3 regions of the Paenibacillus medicaginis genome follow, and region 1 is predicted to be linked to each of the others. Evidence: predicted binding sites of a transcription regulator. Region 1 holds the regulator's gene; each other region holds the start of a gene.

What was found. Region 1 encodes Rex, which represses fermentation and respiration genes when NADH is low (regulators of the CRP and FNR family bind a similar motif). Its sites were predicted from a motif close to TTGTGAAATATTTCACAA; they were not measured.
Region 2: ACE5LO_RS09635 (YwiC-like family protein) is a predicted target of Rex. The motif match lies at 1,713-1,730, and genes of this name have one in related genera.
Region 3: ACE5LO_RS00235 (DUF2249 domain-containing protein) is a predicted target of Rex. The motif match lies at 1,714-1,731, and genes of this name have one in related genera.

Annotation. Positions count from the first base shown of each region.
Region 1 is NZ_JBHIRY010000021.1:91,129-94,407, reverse strand. It holds gene dinG (ATP-dependent DNA helicase DinG, 3'-5' exoribonuclease type) at 1-1,274, shown strand, start outside; gene ACE5LO_RS19300 (redox-sensing transcriptional repressor Rex) at 1,318-1,971, shown strand; gene ACE5LO_RS19295 (amidohydrolase) at 1,958-3,259, shown strand.
Region 2 is NZ_JBHIRY010000007.1:72,284-75,562, forward strand. It holds gene ACE5LO_RS09625 (nitrate/nitrite transporter) at 1-595, shown strand, start outside; gene moaA (GTP 3',8-cyclase MoaA) at 634-1,650, shown strand; gene ACE5LO_RS09635 (YwiC-like family protein) at 1,797-2,513, shown strand; gene ACE5LO_RS09640 (TIGR04053 family radical SAM/SPASM domain-containing protein) at 2,541-3,279, shown strand, end outside.
Region 3 is NZ_JBHIRY010000001.1:45,203-48,481, forward strand. It holds gene ACE5LO_RS00225 (TetR/AcrR family transcriptional regulator) at 23-604, opposite strand; gene ACE5LO_RS00230 (iron-sulfur cluster biosynthesis family protein) at 1,269-1,589, opposite strand; gene ACE5LO_RS00235 (DUF2249 domain-containing protein) at 1,752-1,985, shown strand; gene ACE5LO_RS00240 (DUF2249 domain-containing protein) at 2,045-2,599, shown strand; gene ACE5LO_RS00245 (SDR family NAD(P)-dependent oxidoreductase) at 2,742-3,107, opposite strand; gene ACE5LO_RS00250 (aldo/keto reductase) at 3,192-3,279, opposite strand, start outside.

The DNA.
Region 1 (3,279 bases):
ACAGCCTGTATCCGGCGATGGTGGAGGTTAAGGAGACCTGGGATAAGCTCAGCGATATGCTTTTCGGCATGCTGCCTGAACGGAGTGACGCTCCCCCGGGGGAGACTGGACAGTTCTCGGCTCGTCTCAAGCCTTCCGACAAACCAAAGGGCTGGACGGAGGCGGAGCAACTGGAAAACCAGATTTATGTTGCGCTTGGCGAGATCGTCCGCAAGGGAGACAAAATGCTGCAGGAAATCAAGGACGAGCAGGACGATTACGGTGCCGAGAGTCTGGTAACCGATATTACAGGGCTGGTTAAAGATTTGGCTGCCTTCCGTGACAGCCTGCGCTTTTTTATCAAAATGGATGATCTGACCACTGTGTACTGGCTTGAGGCCAGCGGCCAATTTAAAGGGAAATCGTTGCAGTTTTACGCCGTGCCGGTGGATGTCAGCCAGCAGTTGAAGGAGATGTTTTTTGACAAGAAAAAAAGCGTTGTGCTCACCTCCGCAACCTTGTCCGTGAACAAATCATTCCAATATATGATCGACCAGCTCGGTCTTCAGGAGGCTGCGGAGGAGGGCGGCCTGCTTACCTCCCTGCTGCCTTCTCCGTTCAACTATCGGGAGCAGGCGCTGCTTGTCATCCCGCGGGATTTCCCGAGCGTAAAAGGAAGCGTGGGGGACGTCAGGTTCGTGGACATGCTTGTGGACTCGCTCCGCAGCGCGGCTGAGGTAACTCAGGGACGGATGCTTGTCCTCTTTACCTCGTACCGGATGCTCAAGCAGGTATACGAGCCGCTGAAGGAGGTGCTTGCTTCGAGTAAAATTACGGTGCTGGGGCAGGGGATGGATAGCGGTAGCCGCAGCAAGCTGACACGAAGGTTTCAGGAAGCCAAGGCGTCCGTGCTGCTCGGTACAAGCAGCTTCTGGGAGGGGGTCGATATTCCCGGAGAGGCTTTGACCTGTCTGGCTATTGTCAGACTGCCTTTTCAGCCGCCGAACAGCCCGTTGCTGGAGGCGAAGAGCGAACTGCTCCAGGAGCAGAAGAAAAACCCGTTCATGAAACTGTCCGTGCCGCAGGCGGTCATCCGCTTCAAGCAGGGCTTCGGACGCCTCGTCCGTACGGCCAAGGACCGTGGAGTAGTCATCGTGTATGATACCCGTGTCATCGAATCTTATTACGGAAAGCACTTCCTCTACTCCCTGCCGGGACCGAAAATAGAGCATATGCAGACAGAGCAGATCGTGCCCCGGATTTCCGAATGGCTTCATACGGAAGCGGGCAGCTAAGCTCGTTACGATTCATTAGTCCGTGAATTTAGGAGGATTATGCATGAAAGCAGATAAAATATCCGAAGCCGTGGTGCGCAGGCTGCCCGTCTACCTGCGCTACCTGAACGAGCTTCATAAACGGGAGGTCACCACGGTTTCATCCCAGGAGCTGGGCCAGAAGCTGGACCTGAATCCGGCGCAGATTCGCAAGGATCTGGCTTATTTCGGGGATTTCGGACGCAAGGGAATCGGCTATGATGTGATGTATCTGATCGATAAAATACGCCATATACTCAAAATAGACCAGCAAATCAACGTTGCACTGGTGGGAGCCGGTAATCTCGGGCAGGCGCTGTCCAATTACAACGCTTATTTAAAGGATAATATGAAAATTGTGGCAGTCTTCGATTCCTCGCCAGCCAAGGTCGGGCGGCAGATCAACACCCTGACCGTGCAGCCGATGGAAGAACTGAGAGATACGGTCAGAAAGCTGCACATCCGGATCGGGATTATCACTGTACCGGATTTTGAAGCCCAGCACGTAGCTGACGAGATGATCGGGAGCGGGATAGAGGCGATTCTGAATTTTGCGCCAACCATCATCAAAGCCCCTGCGCATATCCGCATTCATGCGACGGACTTTACAACAGACCTGCTGAGCCTGGCTTATTACCTGGAGAACGGAAAGGATGACAATGAAGATGACGACCAATAAGTGGCTGATTAAAAACGGGGCATACGCGGTGAACCGTGAGGAAAAAGCGGTTGTCCACGGCTACATGATCATTGAAAACAGCCGGATCACCTATATCGGAGAAGAGTTGCCCGCAGGAGAGGAAGCCACAGAGGTGGTAGACGGCACAGGACTGCTCTTTCTGCCAGGTCTGATCAATACGCACGGCCATGCCGCCATGTCGCTGCTGCGCGGCTACGGAGACGATATGGTGCTGCAGGAATGGCTGCAAACGAAGATGTGGCCGATGGAGGCCAAATTCACCGCCTCGGATGTGTACTGGGGGACGTCGCTGTCCGTGCTTGAAATGCTCAAGGGAGGCACAACCGCTTTTCTGGATATGTATGACCATATGGATGAAGTGGCCAAAGTGGTCGAGCAATCCGGCATCCGTGCCAGCCTGATGCGCGGCGCCATCGGTTTATGCTCGGAAGAGGAGCAGCGCGCCAAACTGGCGGAGGCGGTAGCCTTTGCGAAAAACTGGCACGGAGAAGCGGCCGGCCGCATTACGGCCATGATGTCTCCGCACGCGCCGTATACCTGCCCGCCGGCCTTTATTGAACAGTTCGTGCAGGCGGCCCATGACCTCGATCTGCCGCTTCACACCCACATGTCGGAAACGGCCGCCGAGGTGGAGCAGAACGTACGTGAATACGGTCTTCGCCCTGTTGCGCATCTGGATAAGCTGGGCTTCTTCTCCCGGCCTTCCCTGGTTGCGCATGCCGTCCATTTGAATGATGAAGAGATTGCCCTGCTCGCCGAGCGCAAGGTAGCCGTTTCCCACAATCCGGGAAGCAACCTCAAGCTGGCCAGCGGTGTAGCGCGAGTGACAGATCTGCTTAAAGCGGGAGTCACCGTGTCGCTCGGGACAGATGGTCCGGCAAGCAACAACAATCTGGACATGTTCGAGGAAATGCGGCTGGCCGCTTTGATTCATAAGGGAGTTACAGGCGACCCGACGGCGGTCCCGGCGGGCGAGGCCCTGCGGATGGCTACGGAATATGGTGCGAATTCGATTGCCCTGAAGGAAGTAGGAGCGCTCGCCGCAGGCAACAAGGCCGATTTTATTGCCCTGAATATGGATCAGCCGCATTTTCTGCCGAGAACGGATTTGGTTTCACATGCTGTGTACTCGGCCAGCGCCAAGGATGTTCTGCACGTCTGGGTGGACGGCCGTCAGGTTGTCAAGAACGGTGAATGCCTGACCATGGATGAGGAGCGGATCAAGCACGAAGCGCAAGCGGCGTTTACCGGCCTGCTCTCCCGCTGATCAAACCACACCATCGGAAA
Region 2 (3,279 bases), on a different contig from region 1:
AGTCATTTTCAAGCTGGTGCCTTTTTATTTCAACAAGCAGGCCGGCATCGTGAACGGCATTGTATCCATGATGGGCGGTCTGGGCGGTTTCTTCCCGCCGCTGATGCTGTCGGCCATTCACTCGCTTACAGGCCAATATTCCATCGGATTTATGCTGCTGTCGCAGGTAGCTTTGGCGAGTCTGGTGATCGTTGTCTGGCTCTACTTTCAGGATCGTCTGGCACTCTCGGCTGAGGTGTTTGCATCGACCGGACAGGGTATTCTGGTGACGGATGTGGCGGGAACCATCAAAGCAGTCAATCCTGCCTTTTCCAAGCTTACTGGCTACGCGGAAGAAGAGGTGATTGGCAAAAATCCGAACATTCTGAAATCCGGCAGACAGTCGAAAGCATTTTACGGTGAAATGTGGAAGGCCATCAAAAATCACGGCATGTGGCAAGGAGGCATCTGGAACCGCCGCAAAAACGGCGAGGAGTATTTGCAGTGGCTGAACATCAGTGCGGTGAAGGACGAGAGCGGCGAGGATATCCGTTATGTGGGAACGTTCAGCGACATCACCGAGCAGCACCGGAAGGGAAAAGAAATTCATTCATAGCTTATTTGAACTACCTCTAAAAGAAGGAAGGTGGCCGCATGACATCCTATACACTAAAAGACAGCCTGCTGCGGCCGATGCGCGATTTGCGCCTGTCGGTAACGGACCGCTGTAATTTCCGCTGCACCTATTGCATGCCAAAAGAAGTGTATGGTCATGATTTTGCGTTTTTGCCCAAGTGTGAGCTGTTATCGTTCGAGGAGATGGAGCGGCTGATCAGGCTCTTTGTTTCCCTTGGGGTGGAGAAAATCCGTCTTACCGGGGGAGAGCCACTCATGCGGCCGGGTCTTCCCGGATTTATAGCCAGAATCCGGTCCATTGAAGGCGTAGAGGACATCGGTTTAACCACCAACGGCTCGCTGCTTGGACAGCAGGCGTTGCCTCTTTATGAGGCCGGGCTGCGCCGCCTGAACATCAGCCTTGACGCCCTGGCCCCCGGAATTTTCGGCCGGATGAACGGCAGAGAGGTGGGCCCTGCACACATTCTGGAGCAGATCGAGTGTGCCAGAAAGCTTGGTTTTACGGTCAAAGTCAACATGGTTGTGCAAAAAGGCGTAAATGACAGCGAGATTTTACCCATGGCGGGGTATTTCAAGGAACGGGGCGTTACGCTCCGTTTTATTGAGTTTATGGATGCGGGAAATGGAAACGGCTGGAGTTATGCCGGTGTGGTAACCAAACAGGAGATATTGGATCTGCTCGCGAAGGCTTATGAACTGGAGCCTGTGCACCAAAGTTATTTCGGAGAGGTGGCACAGCGCTACCGTTACCTGGATGGTTCTGCAGAGGTCGGTTTTATCACCTCGGTAAGTGAAGCCTTTTGCTCATCCTGTACCCGGGCCCGCCTGTCTTCCGACGGAAAGCTCTATACATGCCTGTTTGCAGGCCAAGGTTTTGATCTGCGCAAACTGCTGCGGTCCGGAGCGGATGACACGCATATGCTCAATGCGATTGTGGACGTGTGGGAGCGGAGGGCAGACCGGTATTCCGAAGAAAGAACGGAGCAAACGGCCAAAACCAGAAATAAAATCGGCATGTCCTATATTGGCGGATAACAGCTGGCTGCAGACATTGAGCTGCCAACGTCATGACACGCAAGGGATTAAACTGCAAAATCACGTGAAAACCTGCACAATTATAGACGCTTAAAGTGAGCAGCTTGTCTGAAAAAAAGTCGGTCAAGTGAAAGGAGATTCATGGTATGAACAGGTACATTCCCAAACAGCATGGCGCGTGGGTCATGCTCATTCTTCCGTTTTTGACGGGGCTGGCAGTCAGTGGACCGCACGGCATTCACATCCCGCTGTTTGTCTGCTGGCTGGTGCTCTATTTATTCACTTTCCCCGCGCTGCAGTGGATTAAAACAGGTAAAGGGGAGCGATATTGCAAGCCTGCCATACTATATGGGGCCATATCGCTGCCTTTGCTAATTTTTCTTGTGTGGTATGAGCCTCAACTCATCTGGTATGGAGCGCTGCTGCTGCCTTTTTTTGCGCTGAATGTGTATTATGCCAGAATCAAACAGGAACGCGCTTTATTGAATGACATTGCCGCCGTTTTGCTTTTTTGCTCCTTTATATATCCTGTCGTCTATCTCGGAGGGGGAACAACGGAGTGGCGGACAGTGAACGAACTGTTTGTGCTGCTGGTGCTCTATTTTGCGGGGACTGCCTTGTATGTCAAAACTGTGCTCAGGGAAAAAAACAATCCACGTTACTACTACGCATCTGTGGTTTATCATCTGGTGATTATGCTGGCAGCAGCCTCGATCAAGCCGCTGTTGTTTATTCCCTTCCTTATTTTGCTATTGCGGGCTGTCCTGCTTCCCGGCCAGGGGCTGAAGGCAAAACCGACAGGGATTGCGGAGATGGTGTTTGCGGCTGTTCTGTATGGTTCTTTCTTGATTTTAGTTGTTTAAAATTCGGCTCCATAGGAGGAGATTTGCATGATCGCTTCAGGGTCTGTACGGGATTATCATAAAGACCCCTTTATCGTGATTTGGGAGGTCACGCGGGCGTGTGCCTTAAAGTGTCTGCATTGCCGGGCGGAGGCCCAGTACAGACCCGACCCCCGCCAGCTTACATTTGAGGAGGGCAAGAGGTTGCTGGACCAGATTGCTGAATTGAATCATCCACTCTGTGTTTTCACAGGTGGAGATCCGTTAATGCGTCCCGACCTGTTTGAGCTGGCCAGGTATGCCATTGCAGAGAAAAAGCTGTCACTGTCCATAACACCAAGCGCCACCCCCAAAGTGACACGCACCGCAGTCGAGAAGGCAAAGGAAGCGGGCTTGTCCCGTTGGGCATTCAGTCTGGATGGTTCATGCGCGGATATCCATGATCATTTTCGTGGCACTCGCGGTTCCTTTACAATGACGATGCGCGGCATCGGTTATTTGCGGGAGGCGGGCATTCCCATTCAAATCAATACGACGGTTTCACAATATAATCTGCATGATCTTGCGCAAATTGCTGAGAGAGTCAAGGAGATGCAGGCTGTGCTGTGGAGTGTGTTTTTTCTGGTGCCCACTGGCCGTGCCATGGAGAAGGACATGATTTCGCCGGCACAGCACGAAGAAGTCATGAGATGGCTATACGAGCTGCAGCAGCGGATGCCCTTCGGAATCAAAGCGACAGAAGCTCCTCATTACCGGCGGGTTATTTTGCAAGAGCAGCGCAAGAAGC
Region 3 (3,279 bases), on a different contig from region 1:
ATACTGTTGATAACGGGCAATCTTATTGCAAAATTCCAGACATAATGAGATTCCAAACGACATCATATTCCTGTTGAATGGTTGGTATTAGCCATTCTCGACTGTGAAGCGGGTGATGAAATCGGATGGTTGACAGATAGATTCCACGGGCAATATCTTCTGCTATTCCTTCTTTAAACTCGTGATTGCTTATCCCTGCTTCTACAATTTTGGTGATGCTACTGATGATATGATTAACAAATTCATTAGCAATATCATCTGATTCTTCAGCAATTTCAGTATAGATGGCAAACATCTCAGGGTCTTGTTGTGCTTTGGTATGTTTGATCCGGATTAAAGTATCCATCCATATACGTAAACGCTCACTGGCAGAGCATTCTAGTTGGAATGTCTTGTCCAAAGGTTCAGTGATGACATGAAACCAGCGTTTTACAACCGCAAGACGTAAAGCCGATTTACTTGGAAAATGACGATAAATGGTTCCATGTGTGACATTTAATGATCGCGCCACATCAACTACACTCGTCTTCTCTGGTCCAAACCGACGAAGAACATCTTCCGTCGCATCTAAAATGGTTTCTTTTGTTAGAAGTGAATCTGCCATTAATTAACCTCCTTATTAAGATAAATTAAGTATACTCCAATAAAATTCAAAATACAAATAACATAATTTGATTTTTGTTATTTGATAAAAATATGTCAGAATGGAAAAGGAAAGTTCCCGAAAGATCAGAAACTTCCCTTTAACATATGATTCTCGAAATTATGCACTAAAAGTATTAAAAGTATGTTGGTACATTTGTGTCCTTTTAGATGTGTTGGTTGGTGGGCCGAAGTCGTCTACAACAATTAAAAAGCACCAAAACCGGATGGACTTTGGTAACCGTTGCTGAAGATCTTCGAGCAGCTTCACAATTTGCGACTGGATGAAACGTCAAGCGCCAAGAGCGGCTCGTCACGAACAATGAATCGGGGTTCAACCGCCAGCGCGCGGGCGGCCGAAAATTCATGCGGATAGCGGTTGGTGAATGAGACATCAAGCCCGAGATAGCGCCATATCCATTAACGGTAATTGCTCTGTAAACCATTTAGGTTGTTTTCTAGACACAAAGCATTCGACACGTATTATTTTGGATAGGTGGATTGCTTGCAGCCACCGTGGTTCAACACCATTCCATACCGGGTCTCTCTAACGTTCAAAGCCTTTTTTTCATTTGCTCTATCATCCAAACGTAGGCCTCGGGAAACATCGCGAACTTTAAAATCGCCTAGGCGCGCATATTCCTTAATCGCACATTGCTGCTGTATAACGTAGAATCGCTGGACAATTTGAAGGACGGATAGTTTTCTTCTGCTTGCAAACGCAGCTTTTCTTCAAACTGCGGTTTTTGCTGGGGATCTACGAGGAACGTAAACGGCTCAGTCTGAAAAGTGATATCCGTATTATTAGGCCCACCAACGATCAGTACAACAATAACACCATTACAACCGCAGTCCTCTGTATCAATAAAAAGCTTAAAGCATCCAGGGCGGTTTCCAAGGCTATCCTTTAGCTTATCTCTGGTTAGATCATTCATTTCGATATGCATGCAATTCCCACTCCTAGGTTCAGTTACTGAGTATTATAGCAGATTTCCTTTTTGCGTCTGACCTTGAGTTTGCATTTAGTGAGTCTAATCACAGGGGTGAATCTCCGCAAATTTTATAATCAGGTTGTGAATGAAATTACAAAAAACCAGGAGGAATCAACTATGAATCAATATGCCGCAATGATTAACGCTACAGAGTACCCGCCAAAATTCAAGCACAAGGTCATTTTTGATACTTTTTCCGCCCTGCCGCCGTCCAAAGCGATGCTGCTGGTGAACGACCACGATCCGCTCCCTCTCCGCTATCAGTTTGAAGCGATGCACCCCAATGAATTCACATGGGAGTACATTGAAGAGGGGCCTGACATTTTTCAGGTCAAAATCGGCAAAGTCTAAAAAGCCTGTGAGAAGTGAAATTTCGTTAAAGCCCCAGGCCGACCGGAGGGATACACGGTATGAAACAGGAACAATTTAACATCGTAGAACTGGATGTAAGAGCGCATTTGCGCAATAAAAGCGATCCGTTTCAGATCATTATGGACGCGGTCAAAAAACTGGATAAAAACGACATGTTTATTCTCCACGCTACGATCAAACCCGCTCCATTGATCACGCTTCTAAAGATGAAGGGTTTTGTAAGTAAAACAGAGAGAAAAGCGCAGGATCATTGGGTGGTCACCCTTGTGCGGAAAGAGAACAGGCAATGGCTTGATGAAGCCGACCACAGCATGGCAATGAATATTGATACAGAAAAGGTTCCGAGACAAGAATCATCGGATACCGAGACAATTCCGCATATCATTGAACTGGATAACCGGGGGCTGGAGCCCCCACAACCCATGGTTAGAACACTGTCCGTCTTGGAACGAAGCCGTCCAGGGGATGAGATCTGGATTCATAATGACCGTGTACCGGTGTTCTTGATGGAGGAACTCACTAACCTCGGTTATTCCTATACGGTGGAAGAAGAGACAGATGGCACGGCAAAGGTGAAAATTATGAAATGGTAAAAGCGCATCAGGGACGGATTGCTGTTCTTCTATTCGGGGTGCCGCCAACATTTTAACGAAAACATACGCTAAGCCTTCAGATGTGACCGGCTTAGCGTTTTACCAATCCCGCCCGCTGCTCCGGTGATAAGTACAGTTTTGCTCATCTTGTAAGCTGTGGGTATATAGCAGCTACACCACCGGCGAGAGCACTTTGGAGCTTGCGGCTTGGTTCATCAGCAAGAATTTCAAAGCTGTCGGACTCTATTCCATCAATAGCAATTTTTGCGATTTCCGCAGGATTGGACTTGGGAGCTTCAACGCTTGACGTCATGTCTGTCTCCATATAGCCCACATGCAAGCCAGCTACTCTTACATTTTGAGGATACAGTTTTAAGCGCAACTCGTTCGTCATTGCCCACTCTGCCGCCTTTGCAGCCGAATAAGCGCCTTCACTCCCCTCCATACTGAACCATGATAATGCGGAAAGAATATTCAGTATTGATCCTCCCCCATTATTTATAAGAATAGCTTTACAGGAATTGCACCGGGAATGTCAATGGACTCCGGATTTCTTGCACCAGCATACACCTTAGCCCCTCTGGATAGAAGTTCAAGGGTAAGATGGCGGCCAAAACCTCGGTTTGCTCCGGATTCTTCGCTTCTCTGCTTGTAACCAACCGGGAGTCCATCCTTTTTCC